One region of the Bifidobacterium thermacidophilum subsp. thermacidophilum DSM 15837 genome, then DNA from elsewhere that is predicted to be linked to it. Evidence: riboswitches for the same ligand, from Rfam matches in the RefSeq annotation. Region 1 holds a riboswitch; each other region holds the start of a gene.
What was found. Region 1 has a riboswitch for thiamine pyrophosphate ahead of K315_RS0101740 (TenA family protein). Riboswitches for the same ligand answer to the same signal wherever they lie in the genome.
Positions count from the first base shown of each region.

Region 2: linked by a shared signal. The riboswitch ahead of thiD (bifunctional hydroxymethylpyrimidine kinase/phosphomethylpyrimidine kinase) and the one ahead of K315_RS0101740 (TenA family protein) in region 1 are both predicted to bind thiamine pyrophosphate.
Region 3: linked by a shared signal. The riboswitch ahead of K315_RS0108325 (ECF transporter S component) and the one ahead of K315_RS0101740 (TenA family protein) in region 1 are both predicted to bind thiamine pyrophosphate.

Region 1 covers NZ_AUFI01000006.1:311,030-318,283, reverse strand. The annotation lists gene K315_RS0101755 (Sau3AI family type II restriction endonuclease) at 1-753, opposite strand, end outside; gene K315_RS10575 (hypothetical protein) at 882-1,022, opposite strand; gene K315_RS09115 (DUF262 domain-containing protein) at 1,100-2,716, shown strand; gene K315_RS10640 (GmrSD restriction endonuclease domain-containing protein) at 2,608-2,967, shown strand; gene K315_RS0101740 (TenA family protein) at 3,185-4,039, opposite strand; TPP riboswitch at 4,033-4,143, opposite strand; gene K315_RS0101735 (pyridoxamine 5'-phosphate oxidase family protein) at 4,575-5,153, shown strand; gene K315_RS0101730 (ATP-binding protein) at 5,421-6,851, opposite strand; gene K315_RS0101725 (DEAD/DEAH box helicase) at 7,245-7,254, opposite strand, start outside.
Region 2 covers NZ_AUFI01000008.1:251,961-259,214, reverse strand. The annotation lists gene K315_RS0105210 (GmrSD restriction endonuclease domain-containing protein) at 1-994, shown strand, start outside; gene K315_RS0105205 (hypothetical protein) at 1,140-3,212, shown strand; gene K315_RS0105200 (Bax inhibitor-1/YccA family protein) at 3,324-4,205, opposite strand; gene K315_RS0105195 (DMT family transporter) at 4,225-5,187, opposite strand; TPP riboswitch at 5,259-5,348, shown strand; gene thiD (bifunctional hydroxymethylpyrimidine kinase/phosphomethylpyrimidine kinase) at 5,340-6,977, shown strand; gene K315_RS0105185 (GTP pyrophosphokinase) at 7,127-7,254, opposite strand, start outside.
Region 3 covers NZ_AUFI01000013.1:31,304-38,557, reverse strand. The annotation lists gene K315_RS0108340 (ATP-binding cassette domain-containing protein) at 1-2,183, opposite strand, end outside; gene K315_RS0108330 (ECF transporter S component) at 2,443-3,138, opposite strand; gene K315_RS0108325 (ECF transporter S component) at 3,367-3,996, opposite strand; TPP riboswitch at 4,029-4,139, opposite strand; gene K315_RS0108320 (hypothetical protein) at 4,190-5,359, opposite strand; gene K315_RS0108315 (ABC transporter ATP-binding protein) at 5,356-6,123, opposite strand; gene K315_RS0108310 (hypothetical protein) at 6,114-7,199, opposite strand.

The DNA of each region.
Region 1 (7,254 bases):
CCGTTTCGCGACCATCGACATATACGATGCCTTATACGAGAAGGCACGCTGTTTCGCTTTGATGTACCGTTCGGCAGACCCCTCCGGAGCCGGCGCCCGTCGTATGGAAGTCGCGGCGGTGCTGCCTTTCGTGGATGCAGCCAGATAATTCGTGTCTGACTCGCTGAGCAAATCGGCGTAACCTGCAGCTACCTTGTCATGGATGAACTGCCAGTCCTCACGGATAGTCGCCAGCTCTTGGTCGCGATAATCCAGTATGACCGATTTGTATATCTTGCATTGGTTACGCGGTTCAAGCTGCCGGTCTTTGCGGTCATCGATGTAATAGATAATCACCATATTCTTGGCTTTTCGCCAAAACGTGGACGTATCGAAATGTTCGTCCGGAAGTTTCAGGTAATTGATGATATCGATGACCAGCCGCTCTTTCGCGTACAGGTCGAAATCCCTTGGCTTCTTACTCTTCTTTGAATAATGGCGCAGTGGAGTCATCTTCAACTCATATGGGATTCCCCCGACCAGTAAATCCGGATTCGGATCTGAGTTTATTCGATATTGGGCAACGGATTCCTCAAGAGCCTCCCCTTGACCTCCCTTGTTCTTCTTCTTGACCGTACGACCGGTGCCGTCAATTTCCCTTATCGGCTTTCCCTCGGCCGCACGCAGTCTCTCTCGCAACTCGTCAATGGACGAGAAGACGCGCCGATTCGGATAATGCTTCTGCGGCGTGTGTTGACTCAATACATCAAACATCGACGACACTGTATACCCCCCTGATAACGAGACGATTGTTTACAGTGTAACCGGCGAACACGCCCGACGGGCCAAATCAGCAACATCGTCGATGGCACGGCAGCACGCTGTCATTCTGGTTGCTTTCACTATGTCGGCGGGTTGCCGTTAGCCAACACTCGCCAAACAGGCTCCATCATCAAGCAGTTGTTCAGGCAATTCCCCAACACGCCGATCAGCTCAAAGAAATCAATCAGATTGTCTGTTTCTGTCCAGATCTTCTGGATCATTGATCATTAGGTCATCAATTAGATGACCTAATGACAGCAACCGGACAAGCCCACGGCTTTGGATACAGGGGACGACCATGGACATTCAGACACACCAAGAACCGATCAACGAAACACTCCCGATTGCAGGAACAGTACAGCTGTATATTCCTCCATTCAAGCATCGATATTGCTGGAAAACCGACCAGATCGACCAGCTGTTCGCCGATATCCGCTACGAGGACGAGAACTACTACGTCGGCAATCTGCTGGTGGTCCCGCATGAGCAGCAGGGGAAGAACATCCCGGATGTGTATGACGTGATTGACGGTCAGCAGCGCCTGACCACAGTCTCGTTGTTCTTGCTGGCCATCTGGCAGCGGGCTCAAGAGATTTCCAATGACGAGAATACGTCAAGAGACGACATCATGAAGACCGGAACCATCCAGTCAGATATCAAGCGCCGTCTGATTTTCAACAATTCAGACGATGCCCTAGAACCTCGACTCCACTTGTTCGAGGAGGATGACACCGTCTACCGCAGCCTCCTGCGTGTTCTCAACAGAAACGAACCCGGACGCACCGGGCGCACGGCGTTCGCAAAACGGTACGGGTACATCCGTAAACTGTTCGGAGCCGACGCTTTCCCGACCATCGGCGAACTGGACAAATTCTATGAGAAGCTGCTCAAGGTCACCATTCTGCGCATCCATGTGCCAGATGTCACCGACGCGTTCAACGTGTTCTCCTCGATGAACTCGAAAGGCCTGCCGCTGACACTGGTCGACCTGCTGAAGGCGGAATTCATTTCGGACGCTGGCGAATACCTCGACCGCAAGGCAGAAGAAACCACCAACCAGTGGATAGCATTGTCCGAAACCCTCAGCCGCGACGGCGAGCCGGATACCACCATCACCACCCAGTTCCTCCTGAACAATTGGGACGCGTTCGAAAGCGAAGACAACAGATCCATCACCAAGAGCAGCGCGCTCAAACTCTACCGCAGCCGAATCCGCCAGTACTACAGTGAAAAACGCTCCGACTATCTGTCGGTCCTCCAAGAACGTGCAGGCATCTATGCCCAGATTCTGTGCCTGCCCAAGCATGAGCATCACGATCAGACCATCGCCAAGCGGCTGAAGGCGCTGGTTCAACTCGAATCGACACAGTCGTACCCGCTGTTGATGGAGCTGCTTGGAGATCCCGGCCTCGAGCTCGGAGATGCACTTCCACAGATTCTCGACTACCTCATCGCCTTCTACGTGCGGCGAAACATCACACTGGTGCCGAAATCCTCCAATATCAGAGCACGCATCATCCGTCTGACCCGCGAACTCAAGCAACACAAGTACACCGGAATCGCGGCACTGATTCTCATTCGTAACGGTGAAGGCGATATCCAAGGATTGAACGCCATCAGTGTCGACGACAATGTGCTCCGTACAACCCTGTGCACGCAAGGCATCTACGACAAGAACAAGGCGACAACGCGCTTTGTCCTGATTGACCTCGAACGAGCCTGCCGGGCGAAGGTATCGTCAGCAAAGCGCGCCCGGATACCTTCGACGATTTCGTCAAGAACAGCACCAAACAACGTCGCTGGTCCATCGAACACATCCTGCCGGAAGGCAACCTACCTGATACATGGAACAACGCAATCAGCCCGGACAATCCAGACCAAGCCAAGGAAATCCAAGCGGAATGCGTCCACCTGATCGGCAATCTCACACTCACCCCGTACAACAGCGAGCTGGGACAACGCACCTTCGACGAGAAGAAGCGGTACAAGGATCCAACCAGTAGCGATGTCACGGGTCTGGCGATGCCGCTGAAAATCAACGCGTCCATACCGGATACCGAAAACGGCGAGACGCTCGAGTCGAAAACGACATGGACCGCTGACGACATCAAGCGCCGGAGTGCTTGGTTCGCCGATCAGATCACCAAGCTGTACAGCCTGAATTGAGTTGTGGCAACGGCTCCTGTGGTGATTGGAGCTCCCGTGGCAGAGGGATTCCAATCATCGCGGGAGCCGCCCTCCCATATGCTTTCGGATAAGTTGAGCGGCCACCTGCGTGATATAACCGCTCGGGTTAACTCCTGATTAGGGGATTATCAACAGTCGCCAGCGGATTCTCATCCGCCGCCAACGCGTCAAGGGCAGCCAGCACGCGTTCGTGACGTCAGCTTTCCCGCTCTTCTTCTGACTCCCCCACCGCATACGCATACGAATCCTCGAAGAACGCGCGCTCGAGCCGTGCGACTTCGGGGAATACGGCGGCTTCCGGGCCGTCGACGCTCGCATACCGGTTCACCAGCTCGATGAGATTGCCCACCCAGCGGCGGAACAGATCGCCTTCGTGCAGCTCCACCCAGCCGCGGTGCGCCGGCACCTGCTGGACGACACCCGCATCCACCGTGCGCTTGGCCCAGGCCAGGTACAGCCATTCCATCGCGCACATCAGGCACAAGAGTTGAGCGAAACTGCCGGTCGCGGCAATCTGGTCGAGATACGCGCAATATTCGCGGTTCGCCGGGGTTTGCGGCACACTCGCCTGCAGCCGCTCATCCACCCCATAAAGGAACCGCAGGAAATACGGCTTCTCCCGGTCGGCGAAGAACTCGGCCTGCCGGTTGAGCATGTCACGAATCTCCTGCGTCGGCGCCTGCGCGGTCAGACGTTCCAACGTCGGCTGCATGAAGAACGTGAAATCCTGGACCAGATAGCTGATTAGCACACTGTCAGGCAGGGTGTCGTCCAGTAGTTCGTTGACGAACCGCGAATTGATCGCCGCCTGCCAATCCTCCGCGGCAGCCATGTAGAACGCGTCGGCCACACTGCCGGGCGTCGCTCCAAGAAACGCGTAATCGCCGCTTTTGCTTGCCGGCGCGAGCGGGACGTGCTTGGTCGCCGGTTCACGAGATGCGTCCTGCCCCACAGATTGCGCGGACGTGCCGGACTCGCCGGTTGGAGAAATGTTAGGCGCGGCCACCGCTTGAGAACCATGATTTGATTGAGCAGACGATGATGCCGTCATGGCAGTTCCTTTCCTTCGCCAGTATTACCCGGACAGGTTCACAGGGTCAGCGCCTTGCGCGCACTCTCAGCCGCAGACCCACCGCAGCTCCCCTAGGTTGTCCAGCCACCCTACCTCAGCCACCCGGACATGTGCGCGGAAGCAGCGCTTTCCGCCGCCGCACACAACCGGCATCACTTCACCGGACTACACCCAGCTGATATCCGCTGCGGCGCTCTGCAAGTTTCTATAGTACGGTATAGAAAGACGCCAGATTTCACGACTTTCTATATCACACTATAGAAAGTCGTTCATCTGAGATATTCCACACCAGTTGCAGCCCACGCTCCACCACACCATGGAGGACACCATGACCGATATCGCTTCCGAACTTCCGCAGCACACGCCAACCTCGCTGTCAACGCCGGCACAAGCGCTAGCCCGAGTGCCGACACCCACATCGGCCGCAGTCGCAAGGGTTTCACTGCCGCCATCCGGCTCGCTGCGCCGCGCGCCGCACGTGCACGCCACCACCCTTGCCGGAGCACACCGACTGATGCGTCGCGCCGACCGCGAGGTACGTTCCCCGCAGCAAATCAAGGATATTCTCGACTCGTGCGAAGTCGTGCGCATCGCCTACCAGGACGCCGAGGGCCTGACCATCGTGCCGATGAATTTCGGATATCAATTCACTCTGGAACGATTCCCCCACCCCGAAAACGACCTTCCGGTCAGCTTGTCGGCGGACGGGACACCGCTACCGCCGGATTTCGGCGAGCTTCGGATTTTCCTGCATTCGGCGCATGAGGGACGCAAAATCGATGCGATTCGCGCTGCAGGCAACGCGCTTCAGGTCGCTTTCGAGCTTGACTGCGATCATCAGGTGCACGAAGGCCGCACGCCCTGCAACTGGTCGGCGTCCTTCCGCTCGATCGTCGGCACGGGCACGGCGTCGGTGGTCACAGATCTTGACGAGAAAATCGTTGCCATGCAAGCCCTGATGAGCAAGCAAGCCGGCATGGATCACGTGCCATTCACCGCACAGCAGATGGCAAGCGTCACGGTCTGGCAAATCACTTCGACCAACTTCACCGGCAAAATCCACACCGTTCCGCGCCCGCACGGCGGCAGGTGATCCCCCTGCGACGTTTCCCGTCACCGCGTCCCCAACCTGCAATTTGGTATATCACAAACTAGTATATCGTAAGCTAGTATATCGTGTGCTACTAATTTGATTCGTTGGGGCGCAAGATAGCGTTGCCACGCCGGAAGATGCGTCACCCAGGAACCGGCAGACACCCGCGCATCTCCCGGAAGCCAGCAGCCAGAATCCAGACCACACCCGAATCCGCAGATACACACGCACTCAGAGCAGTCCCGTCGCACACGGGCACCCGCTCATTCACTTGCACATCTGTTGGAACGACACCAGCATGACATGCGGATCATCACCGGCAGCCCGTTCGAGCTCTTCGGTGAATCCGCTCTTCGAAAACAGCGCATAATACTTGTCACTATGCCGCAACAGTTGCGAACGTTGCCGCAGCAATGTCAGCTCCGCAACACCGACCTGCTCATTGCGCCACTTGCATTCTGCATACAGCGCCTTGTCTTTCCCATCGGAAGCGACGATGTCAATCTCCTCCTGCCGTCTGGTCCTCGGGTCAGCGCCCCACCAATGCCCGATTTCAGACAAGACGAACGGCAACGACTCGCCGTTGTGCCGCAACAGCCACTGTTTGCACATGGTTTCATACACCGGCCCCATGAACGTCGGCAACTGCTGCATTATCCGCTGCACGGCAATATCCTCACGGCCGGATTGAATCAACACCATACAAGGCGCGACCAAACCATACCAGAAGCGGAAGAACGAATCCCCCACATGGTACAACGTCTTTCTCGCGGCCTTTTCTCCAAACGGACGCTCTTTGACGACTATCCCCAGCTCCATCAGATTGGTCAGATATCTCACCAGCATTCCGGACGGCATATGTGTGCCGGTCGCGATTTCATTGAGCTTCGACGCACCGGAGGCAATCGTTTGGATGATGTTGTTGTATTCCGCGGGATTGCGCATCTCCTGCTTGAGGATATTCGTCGTCTCCTCAAACAGATAGCAGTCCGGATCGATGACGTTGTCTCGGATGTTATCTGCTACGTTCTTCTTCGAATCCCATTGACGGCAATACTGCGGGATGCCGTTGGTGATGCCGTACACCACCGCGGCTTGTTCCTCCGGCATGCCCGGGAAATAATCAAGCACCTCACGGTAGGTGAACGGTTCGACCTTGATCTGCGCGGTACGCCTCCCATACAACGGGCTCTTATATCCCAACACTTGCTTTTCCATGAAGGACATGCTCGACCCGCAGAGCACAATATCCAGCTTCGAATCTTCCTGATGCCTATCAATGGCATGCTGGAGCACCGATGACACCGAGGGGTCAGCGGCGACAAGATACGGGTATTCGTCAATGACGAACACCATCCGCTTATCGCTTGCGAGTTGGAATATCCTCTCTATTGCCGATGCAAAATCACGATACACAGGGTATGCCGGTACCGCTGCCGTTGCGCCCGCATCCGATGACAAATCCTGCATTCCCGACTGCAGCAGAGCAATACTTGCGCTGAGCACTTCGAGATTACGCTGCGCACTTGATTCGATCGCCGAGAAAAACACACAGGGCTTACCCTGAACGAATCGCCGAATCAACGTCGTCTTTCCGACTCTGCGACGGCCATATACGATAATGCATTCAAAGCGTCCAGAACCGTATCTGCGCTGAAGCATATCCAGCTCTCGATGCCTGCCGATGAAGTCATCCATAAGCCACGCCCCTCCAATCCGACCATGCGGAGAACCGACCATCGATGCGTGCGACCACGATGCACACACGAAGGATTATCCGCAAAGGATTGATTCGCCAATGTTGTATATCACAAACTAGTATATCGCAAGCTAGTATATCGTATGCTACTAATTTGATTCGTTGGGACGCAAGGCGGAGTTGGGGGCAACTGCCGGCCAACCAGTCGAGACATCAGACTGCCGATGCCCGCCCAACCAGTGTCCGCCCAGCCGTCGCCCGGCTGACCGGCGCCCGTTCAGACAATCCTTGAGCAACGCCCCCGCCCGTACAACGCGCACCTGGGCAATCCTCGTGGCAACACCCATTCGACCAGCGCTCGCCCGGGCAGCAAGGCAACAATCCCCGGCAACTCACCCGAGC
Region 2 (7,254 bases), on a different contig from region 1:
TCGTGGCGGTGCCGACAACGAGACCGCGCCCGAACTGCACGACGTGGACCGTCTGCTGCAGATACTGCGGGCGACCGAACGCGCCTGGGGAGTGGACTGCCTCAATCGGGCCACATCACTCGACCGTCGTCGCCGTGCCGCGACAACCGTCCGCGATCTGGACAAAGGCATGGCGCCGACCACCGTGCCCGGCCTGACCATCGACCAGTCTTCTGCCCGCCGCGCGTTGATCCGCTTGCGCGGCGAAATGCCCAACGACCCATCGTTGCCGCGCCTGCTGCTTATCCGTGCGAACGAGCAGAGTAACGGTTTCGCCATCGTCCGCCCGCGCAGCCTGCAAGCCGTGCGGATCATGCCCGAGCCGACGGGCAAAGACCGGTTGGAGGACGGATGGACCCAAGCCGACTTGGAGTACTGGTCGGACCGTCTGGGCAATATGGCGCTGAGCCAAACGAACAACACGAAATTGGAACATGTGACATCCTTCCGCGAACGCCGCGACCGGATGCTCACCATGAGCGCGTCCAAACGTTTCCCACTGACCCGCCAACTGGAAGACATCGTCACCTGCACGCCGCAGACGCTTGCCGGTCGGCAGCAGGAGACAGTCGAGCTCATCGCCCAGTACTGGGGGATCCCGTATGACCATCAGGAAATCCTGCCGGCGTCCACACAGCCCAATCAGCATGTGGCCGATGAGCCTGACGAACCGCGAGTGAGGACTTCACGCCGGGTGACCATCGCCGCGGTATTGCGCGCCGGGCTGCTGACCGCAGGCGAACAGCTGGAATGGAAACGGCCGCGCAAAGGCGAACTGTGGAAAGCGGAAATCACTCCGCAAGGCACAATGCGTTTGGAAAACGGCGAGGAGTACACCACGCCGACCGCGGCCGCCCGCGCGGTAGGCGGCGGCAGCCAAGGGCTCAACGTGTGGAAACGTAGTGACGGCACCAGCTTGGCCGATATCTGGAAGCAATACCGTATGCGTGGCTGAGCCCCCGAATCCCGTTTTCGCCAGGTCGCCCGCGGCGGTGTTCGGCGAATCTGTGCCGACTTCAGATTCCGTGGCGTCCAAAGGCACGGCATGGGCTAGGGTTGGAAGCGATTGATGATGATGGTTGCGGAGGGACATTGAGCAGATGAGCGTCATACGATATTGCCCGCATTGCGGTTCTGAGGTCTTTTACGACGGGGATATCTGCATGAATTGCGGTGGTACGCTCGAAGGTCCGGACCCTCATGGATCCGACACACCGACGCAGGCGATTCCGCGCCGCATGCAGCCTGCGTCGTCGTATGATGCCCAGGAACAGCCCACGCGCCCGATATCTCGGCGCGAATACATCCAGCAGGCGCAGATGGCAGCCATCAACGGGTCGGCTGATCTCGCCGCGCTCGCCGCGTCCGCCCATTCGGTCATTCCACACGCCAAAACGCGTCCGGGTGCTGCACAGAGTGCAATCGGAACGGTTGATGGAGTGCATTCGGACGTCGCTTCGGGGAACACTCAGGAAGGCGCACACGAAAGCGGCCAATCGTCCGCCCGCACAGGGCAGGGACGGTCCGTCTCAGGGGAGACCGGTACATCGGCCACCGAGCCTGCACAGACCGAAACCGCGAAGAAGGACTACCATTTCGCGCTCGATTGGGCGTCGGACACGTGGGGAATCCCGTCGCTGCCGGAAGGAATCTGGAGTCTGAACACCGACAATGCCGAAGGGCAATCCGCAACGTCGTCGCAACAGCAATCCGACCATCAGCCGGTTGCGCAATTCCCAGACGAGGCTGACAACGCGGCCGACGATGTATCAGATGCCGAGCACACCAATCACACCGATGAAGCCGATGCTTCCGGCAGCAACGACATACCCGGCACGGGTGATACTCCGAATACCGTTCAGGACTTGAACGATGACGATACGGAAGGCGAGGAGGAGCCGGCTGCACAGGACAGTGCGGACACGAACCCGCAAACCGCGGAGAATCGGAAGATCTCCCCGGACAGCGGTCATACGCCAGACGATGAGGAATCCTCTTCGCCCGTCTCGGCGCAATACCCGTCAATCGAACAGGTGTCAGCAGCGCAACCCGCGCAACCGGATGATGCCCTGACATCGGATGAGCGGATTGAAACCCCATCCGACGCACCGTCATTCGACGCGTCGTCTGATGTCCCATACTCCGATACGCAGGCGCCCGACACACAGGAGTCTGGCAGCGACGAACTGACCCAGGTCATCGACCGCGATGCCATCGGTACGGAAACCGGCCCGTTGCCGTACAATATCCCGCCGGCTGAAATGACGGAACGCACCGCGGCGATCTACGAGTCTACGAACGAGTTCCCGTTTGCATTCGAGCAATCCGGCGAGGGAGAGGCGCGCGCGGAAGAGCCGTTGCCGTCTGACGAAGCCGACACCACCGGGCAGCTTCCTGTCGCCGAGGAGCCCACCGGCGACAATGAAGCGACCGTCGCCATCCCCGCCGACGCGAATCAGCCCGCCTACCGGCCCAACGGCGAAGCACCGCAGACAAACCGGAATGCGGCAAGCAGCCGCGTCAAGGCCGCACGTCCGGAGGAATCGCCAGCAGCAGGCAAAACCGCGACCCCGGTGCGCGCCACGATTATCATCGTGGTTGTTGTCGCGCTGTTGGTGTGCGCGGGTATTGTGTTCGCACTGACACGCCATCATGGCACATCGGCGACCCAACCGTCTGCGAACGCCACAGCCAGCGCCTCAGCGCCTGCATCTCCGTCGGCTGACGCATCGACATCGGCTTCTTCGTCGTCACCATCCGCAGCTGCCACACCGTCTCCGGCGGGTGTGTACACGAATGATGCGATGGGGTACCGGGTGTCCATCCCCGACGGCTACGTCTGGCATGAGGAAACCGATAACGGCGCGACACGAACCTTCACCGACGATTCAATCGGCATGACCATCAAGGTCTCCGGCGCATCGAATACGACTGGTGCTACGGTTTCGAGCGAATACTCCGCCTGCGCTTCCGGGCGCAGTGTGTCCTACCATCTGCTGTCCGGCGACATCATGGTGTGCAGTTATGCGGAGAACGGCACCATCACATACGTGAAGGAGATCGTCACCCAGCAGTCGATTCTCACGTTGCGTTTCGATTATGCGCAGTCCGCTCAGGAGAAGGGGTCGGCGGTGATCGACGAGGTGTTCCCGACCTTCGTTTCGACGCGCTGATGCATGCACACGTGACTATGATTCGGGCCCGGTCCCTGATGAGGGGACCGGGCCCGATTGCGATCATCACACGTGCTGTGCGACGTATGCACCGCGCAGCACGTGTGATCCTTAGTCGCGGCTGCCGAACAGACGCAGCAGATACAGGAACATATTCACGAAATCAAGATACAGATTCAACGCGCATACGATTGACAGGCTCTTGATTGCTTCAGGCTGTCCGGCGTACTGCGCGAACAGGACACGGGTTTTCTGCGCGTCGTACATGGTCAGCCCGGCGAAGATGAGCACGCCGATCGCGGAGATCACCATGATTCCGGTCGAACCCGGAGCGACGAGCATGATGACGAATTCGCCGACAATCAAAGTGATGAGCGCGGCCAGAAGAATGGGGCCGGCTTTCAACAGACTGGAACGCATGGTCAGCGACAGCATGGTCAGCACGAAGAAGAACCCGGTGCACAGCGCAAGAACCGTTCCGATTGAGCCAAGGTCGTAAATCATGAAAATCGAGCTCAACGTGAAGCCCATCAACGCGGCATATAGGTAGAACAGGACGCGTGCGGCTCCCGCCTTGAGATTCATCGCACGATTGCCGATGGCGATGGCCATGACAATCTGCACGAGCATCAGACCAATCCACCCTAGGCTGCCGGTGGCCGCCAGGAAGCTGTTGAGCAGTCCGAAGGTCTGGGTGAGCACCGCCACTACGGCTGTTACCGCGAGACCGGCAGTCATTTCGGCGTAGGCGCGGATCATTGAGGTCCGTTCCGCATGTTCGGTGACTGACGCGACCTGGGCGGGAATGGCCGAAGCTGGGGCTGCATATCCTGCGCTCGTGCCGGCGCCGGCAGGGGACTGATAGTAAACGGCCTGTGGCTGCGCGGTCGGCTGGCCATACTGGGGTTGGCCGTACTGTGGCTGTCCCTGTCCGTCGGCCTGGTATTGGATGTGTTGAGGTGAGGGATTCTGGGGCTGCTGATCGTAGGTCATGATTGTTCCTTTCTTGCGATTATTCTATGGTCTTTTGCTGGGAATCATCTGGAGAAAATCGTCTGATGAGATGTTCTGGATCGATTTGGGCGAGAATCGTGCCGAGGAAAATCATGGCACAGCCCACATATCCGCGTCCCGACATCGTCTCATGCAAGATCAGCGCTCCGCCGACAGCTGAGAAGAACGATTCCAACGACATAATCATCGAGGCCTGCGATGGTGGAACAACCCGCTGCCCGACCACCTGCAGCGTGTATGCGACGCCCACCGACATGATGCCCGCGTACGCGAGCGCGCCCGCACAGGCCAACGCACCCTGCCAATCCACCTGGTGTAACACCAATGTCGACACCCAGCTGAGCAGCGAGACCACCAGATACTGGCCAAGCGACAATGCAATCGGATTGAGCCTGCCGCCCACCCGATCAATGACGAGAATATGCGTGGCATACAATACCGCGCTCGCCAGCAGCACCAGATCGCCCACACTGATGGTGCGGATGGAGTCGGTGACGCACAGCAGATAGAACCCGACTATCGACACAATAATCGCCAGTACGGTGAGCATGTGGATCCGCCGATGCAGGAACAGGAGACCGAGCACCGGAACCAGCACGATATACAAGGCGGTCACGAATCCGGAATGCCCGGCGGACATGCTCAATTGGACCCCGTATTGCTGCGAGGTGGCGCCGGCCCACAAAATCAGCCCGCACACCGCGGACCATACCGCCACAGTGCCGCGGCTGGCTTTCGGGGACTGCCGCGTTGCCGCGCGCCCCGCCTGAATCCTTGACATCACGACAAGCACGGGCATCAGTGACACGGCGCCCAAGGTGAATCGGATCGCATTGAAGAACATCGGGGAAACCGATTGCATGCCCTGCACTTGGCTGACGAAGGCGAATCCCCAGATCAGGGATGTCAGCAGCAACAACGCACTGCCGACGATACGGCGTCGTTTCTCATTCTCTCGCATGATTCCAGCATATCCGAACCGAGCGGACGTGTGCAGGGCGGCATTGACCGTGGGGTCGGCTATGGTGGATTGCCGGTGACACGGGGTGCCGACAGGCTGAGAACACACCCGTTGAACCTGATCTAGTCAGCACTAGCGAAGGGATGTCCGGCATGAGTGAGCCGCAATACCAGCAATCAAATGAAACCCCGAGCGTCACCGGCGCCATGGCGGCGCTCGCACAATTGGAGGCCGCGGGGGAGCGTGCGGCAGACGCGCCATCCCGGCTGAGAGTCCTGTCCATCGAAGGTTCAGACCCGATCGGCGGCGCCGGCACCATGGCGGACATGAAAGCGTTCACTGCACAAGGAGTGTTCGGGTATGCGGCCATGACCAGCGTCCTCGCACAGAACACCCAGGGCGTGACCAGCATCGTCAACATGGAGCCGGACTTCCTTGTCGCGCAACTCAATGCGGTCAGCGACGACGCAATCATCGACTCGATGAAAATCGGTATGCTCGGCACCCCCGAACTCGTCGAAGCGGTCAAAGGGTGGCTGACCGCATTGGAGCAGCATTACCGTGACGAGGGCATCGCCAAACCGGTAGTCGTCCTCGACCCGGTCATGTACGCGAAATCCGGTGACGCCCTGCTCACCACGCAAGCCGAACAGGCCCTGCGCAACATCATCCCCATGGCTGACATCATCACGCCGAATGTGCCGGAACTCGCTGCACTCGCCGACGCCGACCAGCCAGCCGCGGATATCGACACGCTGGAATCCATGGCACGCGAGGTATGCAAGCGCTATGGCGTCGCCGTATACGCCAAAGGCGGTGCGCTCGCGCTCGCCGGCGGCGCGTCAAGCACCGACGTCCTCGCCGAACCGTCCGACGGGCAGGGCGAGGTGCGCACCACGCGTATCGAAGGCCGTGCGGTGCGCACCCACAACGTCCACGGTACGGGGGACACCCTGTCCAGCACGCTCGCCGCGCTGCGTCCGCAATGCGACACATGGGAGCAGGCCGCACGCCGTGCGAAAACGTGGATGAACGGGGCGATCGCCGTCGCCGACCGTTTGCACGTGGGCAAAGGGCACGGGCCAGTCGATTTCACATGGCAGCACGCGCCGACCGGATTGCGCTTCAGCGCCGACTACTGGAACCGTGTGCGGCCCATCCGCGAACGGATTCACGGCATGCGCTTCATCACCAGCATGGTGGATGCCACGCTGTCATTGGAGGATTTCGCGTTCTACCTGCATCAAGACGACATCTATCTGACCGATTACACGTCGCTGCTGGCGCTCGCCTCCTCGCGTGCCGACCGCCTGGACGAGCGGGTGTTCTTCGCACAGGCGGCTTCCGGAGGTGTGGATTCCGAGGTAATGTTCCACCACAACTGGTACGTCAAGCATGGATTCGACCCGTCTGGCACTTCCCGCTCCGAGGTGACCGCGGCCTATATCGGCCACGAGCATCGGGTCGCCGATTCCGGCTCGTATGCCCGGCTTGCCGCCGTGGTCATGCCGTGTTTCTGGATGTACGCCGCCATGGGCAAGGAAATGCGCGAGCAGGTGCGCAACAAGCATATTGATGTCGACACACATCCCTTCGGCGAGTGGATCCGCATGTACTCCGACCCGGAATTCACCGAGAGCACGCTGCGCGAGGTGCAGATCTGTGATCGGCTGGCCGCCGAAGCATCGATTGACGAATATGAGCATATGATGCATGCGGCGCTCGTTTCGTCGGAGCATGAGTTCCGCTTCTTTGAACAAGGACTGACCAGACCTGCGCTGGGATTCTAGGGTATTTTGGGGTCTCAAGGCCTTGAGACCCAGGGGTCCGGCGCCCCCACGATGGTATTGACATTCTGCGCCGGGAAGAACATCTGGTGCGCCTTGTCGGCAAGCGGGACGCACCAGATGTTTCGGGATTCTGCGCAAGACGCGAGACGTCAGGCCTGCGGAGCCTCCTCAACACGCGGGGCCCCGGTGATATCGCGGTGAATGCCCTGCATTTGCGCTTCGATGTTCTGCAGACTACGCGCGCAATCGAGCAGGGTTTGCGAATGTTCGGCGAGTT
Region 3 (7,254 bases), on a different contig from region 1:
GGTAAATGCAGAATCTGGCTGAACGCGTCAGCCAGATCGGTCGCATCAATGCCCAACACCAGAATAATCGCGGGAATACCCACCGCCAGAATGCGCAGGCCGGTAGCCAAGGCAAGCCACGCCGACCGTTCACTGACGGTAATCATGCCCCAATGCCACCAGACGGCTCCCCCTTGTTTGCCGTACAACAGTACGGCGAGCGCAGAACCTGGCGCCCCGATGAATACCGGCCACGTAGATTTGACGACCCGCAGCGGTTTGAGCCCGAGGCAGGCGAGCGCCAGGAATTCGATGACGAGCGCGGTGCATGCGGATACCCAGTCGAGGCTGAAAATAAGCGGCAAGGAGGCGAGCAGAGCGCCGAAGAGCCGGTAGGCGGGGTTGATGGATGCGATGATGCTTGACCTGCTGGATGCGCGTGGCTGTTCGTGGCGTTCGTTGACCGGGCTGACGCGGATGGTCTGCTCGTCGTCCCATTGGCCGTGCCCGCCTTGCGGGATGAGTTCGATGACTCGTGCGCCGAGCGCGGTGACGAGCTCATGGTCGTGGGTGACGACGATGATGCTGACGCCGTCGCCGCGCAGCCCGTGGATGAGGTGGACGATCTGCATCCAGGTGCGGCGGTCCTGCCCGAAAGTCGGCTCGTCAAGAATGAGCACGCGTGGGGCGGCGGCGAGCGCTGCGGCCACGGTGAGCCGGCGTTTTTCGCCTCCGGACAGCGTGTACGGATTGACGTTCTCGTACCGGCTGAGGTTGAAGCGTTCGAGCAGATCGTGCGCGCGGCGGCGGGCTTCATCGGGCGCGATGCCGGTGCGCAGCGGCCCGAGCATGACTTCGTCGATGACGCTGCCCCGGGCGAACTGGTGTTCGGGGTTTTGGAAAACGTAGGAGATGCGGGAGGCGAGTTCGGTTGATTTCCAGTTGATTGGCTGGGTGCCGTGTGCGTTCCCGGCGAGTTCGCTGCTGGCTTCCACAGACCCTTCGAGCGGTTTGAGCAGTCCAGCGAGGGTCAGGGAGAGCGTTGATTTTCCGGCGCCGTTCGCTCCGACGAGCGCGGTGATCTGCCCGGGTTTGAATGCGAGGTTGATGTCGCTTGCGATGGCGTCTTCACTGTGCCCGATACCCAGACCGCTGGTGGTCAGGATAGGCTCGCCGGTGCCGGTTGCCGGATTGTATTCGGGTTCGCTGTCGGTGTGGATGCGGGTGATGGCGTCTTCGGGGCGTTGGTAGCGTTTGGGTAGCCAGATGCCGAGGCCGGCGAAATCGATGGTGCGGTCGGAGAAGATCTCGTCCGGGGTGCCATCGGCGATAATCACCGTACGCTGGTCGCCATGGCGGCCTACTTCCGCTTCATCGCCCTGCTGGGTGATAACAGTGCCGCTGCTTGGTTCGCCCTGTTCGCCGGATTCCGCCGTTTCCCCCGCTCCTCCGGTTTCCCCGGTCTTGCCAGCAGGCTTGCTGTCTTGCAATCCGAGGACGACGACCCTGTCGATCATGTCGATCCAAGGTTCCGCACGGTGTTCGACGAGCATCATGGTCGCGTGCGTACTGTCGAGCACGTTGCGCACCGCGCCGACAATCTGGTCTACACCGTCCGGATCGAGGTTGGCGGTGGGTTCGTCCAGCAGCAGGACGCCAGGCTGCATGGCGAGCGCTCCGGCGAGGGCGAGGCGCTGCATCTGCCCGCCGCTCAAGTGCATGGTGGAACGGTCAAGCTGGATGCCGTGCATGCCGACCGCGTCGAGGCTGTCGCGGACGCGCTGCCAGATCGCTTCGCGCGGCACGTTGAGGTTTTCCGGGCCGAACGCGACATTGTCGCCGAGTCGTTCGAAAATCGCCTGCGCATCCGGGTCCTGCAAAACAAGGCCGACACGTCCCCTGGCCTGGCTGACGGGCGTGCCGTCGACGGTGACACTCCCCTCGGTCAGCCCGCCGTCCGCGTCAATGGTACTGGTGGTGCCGTTGGCGGCGGTGTTCATGCTTTCGATATCGCCGCCGAGCAGTCCCGCCGCGCCTTCGAGAATGGTGGATTTGCCGATGCCCGAGGCTCCAAGCAGCAGTACGCGCTGGCCGGGTTCGATGCTCAGGTTGAGGCCGCGGACGGCGAAATGGCGGCGTGAGGCATGCCGGTAGCCCCAATCATGGAATTCGAGACGTGCCGGTTGTGTCGACACTGCCGTCATCGTGCTGCTGTTGTCATGTTCGCTTGACTTCATCGCGTCCTGTGTCCTGCCATCTTCAAATGCGCTGGCGCGGAACCGTTGCCCGACCGCCGTCCGCCACTGTATCGCGAACCGCCGTCCGCCGGCCTCGGTTCCGCCGCCGTGCCTGTTGCGCTGTCGTACCGCTGCGCCGCTGTTGCTGCTGTTCTGTATTGCTTCACACCTGAACAGTTGCCTGCCGAAGTGCTTCTGCCGGCGTGAACCGTAGCCCCGCCGTGGTTCAGGCGGTGGCCCTCACTTCACGCCCGGATGCGAACTTGTCCAGCGCACCGGTCCGCGCAATCGCCCGATACAGGTACCACACCACGATGCCGGCGAACACGATGCCGGAAATCACGGACGTGACCAGATAGATGGTGATGTACTGCCCGGTGAACGCCTGGCCGCGCATGAAAATGTCATGCAGCCACACGGCGACCCCGGCGAACGCACCGGACAGCATGGTGATCGGCACGTTCCACACGCGGTACAGCACTATGAGGAACGCGAGTTCGGCGAACGCGCCCTGCATCAGCGACGTGCTGAACGTGTCCATGCCCGTCCACTGGTTGCCCATCAGGCTTTCGATGACTCCGCCGAGCAGTTCCGCGTATGTGGCGGCGCCGGGCTTGCGCACGATGACCGCCGCCAGGGGGCCGGCGAACAGCCACAAACCGTTATAGATGCCTTGGAATCCAGGCATGACCAGGCCAATCAGGTCGCCGACGCCCAGCGCATAAATCAGGGACACCAGCCAGAAAATCAGCGCGCTGGCAACGCCAATCACCGATGCAACGGCAATATCGACGACACGCCACTTGAGGCTGGGGCGTACCGCTGCGACCGGAGTCGCTTCTGGTTGAAGGGTGACCGAATTGGCTGCTGATGTCGCTGTGGCGACGGATGCGTTGGACGCGTTCGAAGAGTTGTTGCTCATATTGATGTCTTCCTATGCGATGCCGGATTTCGATGATGCCCGGCAGGGGTTGGTATATCGCTGCGATGATCCCGAAACCTCCCGCCCATACTGGTGGTGGGCCTTATGCCGCTGACTTGCGAAGCCGTATCGGTGCTCCGCCGCACGCCTCGGAATCCAGACGCTGACGCTTTCAGATGGTGCTATCAGACGGTGACTTCAGACGGTGATTTCAGACGGTGTTGTCTCTCAGGCGGTGATGCCTCGCACCTCACGCCCGGAAGCAAACTTGTCCAGCGCGCCGGTCCGCGCGATCGCGCGATACAGGTACCACATGAGGATGCCGGCGATCAGCAGGCCGGACACCACCGTGGTGATCAGATAGACAATGCCGTACGACCCGGCAAGATTGATGCCCTGAAGGTTTTCGATGAAGCTGTACGCCCAGCATCCGACCCCCGACAGCGCGCCGGACAGAGCGGCAACCGGCAGGGTCCACTTGCGGTAACGCACAATCGCGAACGCAAGCTCCGCGCACACGCCTTGCACCAAAGCAATCAGGAATGTGGCGAGACCGCCCCACATGTTGCCCATCAACGCTTCAAGAATGCCGGCGACGATCTCCGCATACACTGCGGCGCCCGGCTTACGCACGATGATGGCGGCCAAGGGCCCGGCGAACAGCCACAATCCGTTGAACAGGCCGGGCAGACCGGGGACGATTGCGTCCAGTGCGGTCCAAGGTGCGGCGGTCAGCAGGGCGACCAGCCAATAAATCAGCGCGCTGGCAACGCCGATCACCGATGAAACGGCGATGTCGACAACGCGCCACTTGAGATTCACTGTGGATGATGCTGCGGTATTCGCGGCTTGTGCCATAATAATGTGCCTTTCTTGAACGGTTGTTCTCAGGCACGGGAAGAGCGACGTCCGTGCGCCGGCATTGCCCGGTTCACGTTCATTCGGTCGGAGGAAACCCCCATCTCAGCCTGGCGTTCAGCCAAGCCCCCGTGTCGGTTGTTCAGTCTAGGGGCACCCCATGATTTTGTCTATCCGATCGATTGCACGCGCATTACCGGCTCTTGAAGAACCGCAGCAACTGGGACTCCCGCACGCTGAGCCCGGCGAGGAATGTCGCGGCCATCACACCTGCGAACCCGGTTGCGGGGATTCGGCAGGCGGCGATGACGATGTTCATCCAGCCGTCGGTGGACATGCGCCAGCAGTACGCGCACAGCAACGCCAGGCACGCTATGGTCGCCAATCCCGCCCAAATCAGCGTTTCCAGAGTCATTTCGAGCAGTTGGGCGCCTTTGGTCTGCCCTACGTGCAAGGCTCCCGCGTATTCCAGTCGTCTGCGCCGCACGGAAATCACCCCGGCGATCACCCCGACCGCTAGCGAAACGTACGGCAGCCATACCGTCATGCGGTTCTTATAGCTGGAGTACGCATTGTACCGGGAGTCGAAGGATTTGTTGACCTGCGCGACCGTCGTGTTTCCGCCTGTTCCTGAAACAATCGCCGTGGAATACAGCAGGTCGTTGGTTTGCTCGCTGACCGGCCACTGCTTTGCCCAGCATTCGGTGAATTCGCCGGAGGACGCCGATACCGGGATCATCGCCGCATAGGCGAATCTGGTGTCGCGGCCGTCGTTGGGCCAGGAGAATACGCCGGCGATGGTCATATCGCCACGGTTGGTTTGCATGACACTGCCTTTGACCAGCCCGAAATCATGCGAAACGTCGGTTGAAATCCATATTCCCGAGGTGTCGGCGGTCTCGTTCACTTTCTGTTGCGTTGATGTCGCCCCCTGTTGCGCAGACGAGGACGCAGAAGACGAAGACGACGAAGACGATGATGCCGCGTTCGCTGTTTTCTGCCCGGATGCAAGCAGTTTGATGAACCCCGGGGTCACTTCGTACGCGGGCAATTCCATGCCGGGCGTCGAAGACGCGGTGATGCTTTCGGCAGCGCGGGCCGCTCCCGCAAGACTTGGCCCGTTGTGGACCATTTCAAGCCCATCACACGCTTGGCCATCGACGCTTGCACCGATGAGGGCTTTCGTATCGGCGTCCGAACTGATACGCGTGATCGCTTCCTGTTCGAGCTGCACGATGGACATGGCTTCGTACCCGCCGAGAAGCACACCGGTGATGAGCATGACGAGGAAAAACCATGCCGCCCGCGTAGTTCCCGCGCTGATGTTCCGCACGGCTTCGGAGCAGATTGACCGGAGATTCATGACCTAACCCCCTCGCTTCCGGCAAGGCTTCCATCGGCGCTTCCAGCAACGCTTCCAGCAGCGTTCTCATCGATATTTCCGCTCGCGCTCTCCGCAACGCTTCCGTCCACACGTGCAGCAGCGCTCTGACCCGCGTCCCCATACGCGTTTTCAGCACCGACCGGCGCGTAATCAGCCAAATCGACGACTCGGTCGCACGCGTCCCTGGCACGCGGGTCATGCGTTGCCACGACCACGATCATGCCTTGCCCCGCGAGATTGCCCAATACTTCACTCACGGATGCCGCCGTTCGCGTGTCCAGCTGCGCGGTCGGCTCGTCGACGAGCAGCACGTCAGGGTGCGAGCATACGGCTCGGGCGAGCATCAACCGTTGCGCTTCGCCGCCGGAGAGTTCGGAAAACTTCCGGTCCGCCGCATATTCCAAATCGAACAGCCCCATGGCTTGCAACGCTTCAGGAATCGCTTCACGCCTGCTCAAGCCGTGGCAAAGCAGCGGGAAGACCACGTGGTCGAGCGCAGTCCGCTCCGGAACACCGTAGGGGTTTTGGAATACCCACCCGATGCGGTGGATGTCGTCGCGTTCGACTTGCCCCGCCCATGGTTTCACCCACCCCGCGAGAATCGACAGCAAGGTGGATTTACCGCATCCGGAAGGCCCGCACAGCGCGACGGTCTGCCCCGGGCTGATTTCGAAATCGAGATGCTCGAACAGAATATCCGTTCCCGGGAAACGGTGTGCCAGGTCTATTGCTTTCAGGAGCATGTTGCGCCCGCGATCTTCGACCCGATTTCCACCGAGGTGATGGATGACGTGTTGCCGCCGTCATTGAGCTGCACGAGACTGACGCCAAGCGAAGAGCCGACAACGGTGACGGCATGTTTCGTCCCGTCCGTGGTCATGATGCACCCTTTGCTCCCGTTCAAGCCGAATACGGCGCCCGCGGGCACGCGAAGCGCTTCAATGGATTGCGCCAGGGAGAGCGTGCCGCTGATGCCCGCAGCAAGCGTGTCCTTGGTCTGAGTTTTGTACTCTTCCGTCGCCGAAACCTGTTTGAGGTAGTCGGCGTTGTCGATGGCGGTCTGGCCTGCGGGCAGGGTGGTCGATTGGCCGAATACGGTGATCACCCGATCCTGGTCCGAGGGGTTCGTGTTCTTGATGCTGAGTTTGACCAAAGCCCCTGGAATGTCGCCGATCTGCGACCCTTGGGTGACGTTTGCGCCCGTGGTTCCCTGCCAGTTGCTGACGGTGACGCTCTGCTCGGGGATCCATAGGATGTCGCTGAGCAGGAGCGTACCGTCGCTGTCCGAACCGTTGTCCGCCATGAGGCGTTTCCACCCTTGCTGGGTGTTCCATGAGTACCGGTCGCTGTCGGCGTCGGATTGGTAGCCGAGCCGGGACAGTTCATTGTTCAGCGCACGCACGTCCTGTCCCCGGTCTTCCACGTGCAGGTCGCGGTACAACGGCAGGGCCGTGTTCAGGGCGATGACGGCACGGTCGTTGACGCGCATGCAGGCATGGCCGGAAGATAGCCCGTTGCCTGAATAATCCGCTGTCACGGTGCCGGTGCTGTTGCCCAGAATGGTCCTGTCGCTGGCGATGCTGGGGATCAGTGTGACTGTTTGTGCGCCGTTGTACTGTTGCGTCGATACTTTGGCTTGCGTCACTTCTCCGGATGTGCCCAGTAGTGCGGGCGGTCGGTCGGGCATGAACATCGCGCACGCCCCCGCGGTGATTGCGGCGGCCACCACGATGGACATGATGACCCACGCCGCGATATTGACATGCCGGCGGCGTTTGTTGTCGACTTTGCCTTTGACACCACGCTCATGACGAAACATCGATGTTCCTCTTCTCTTGCTGCTAACGGACTATCGCATACCGGCAATCGGTGCG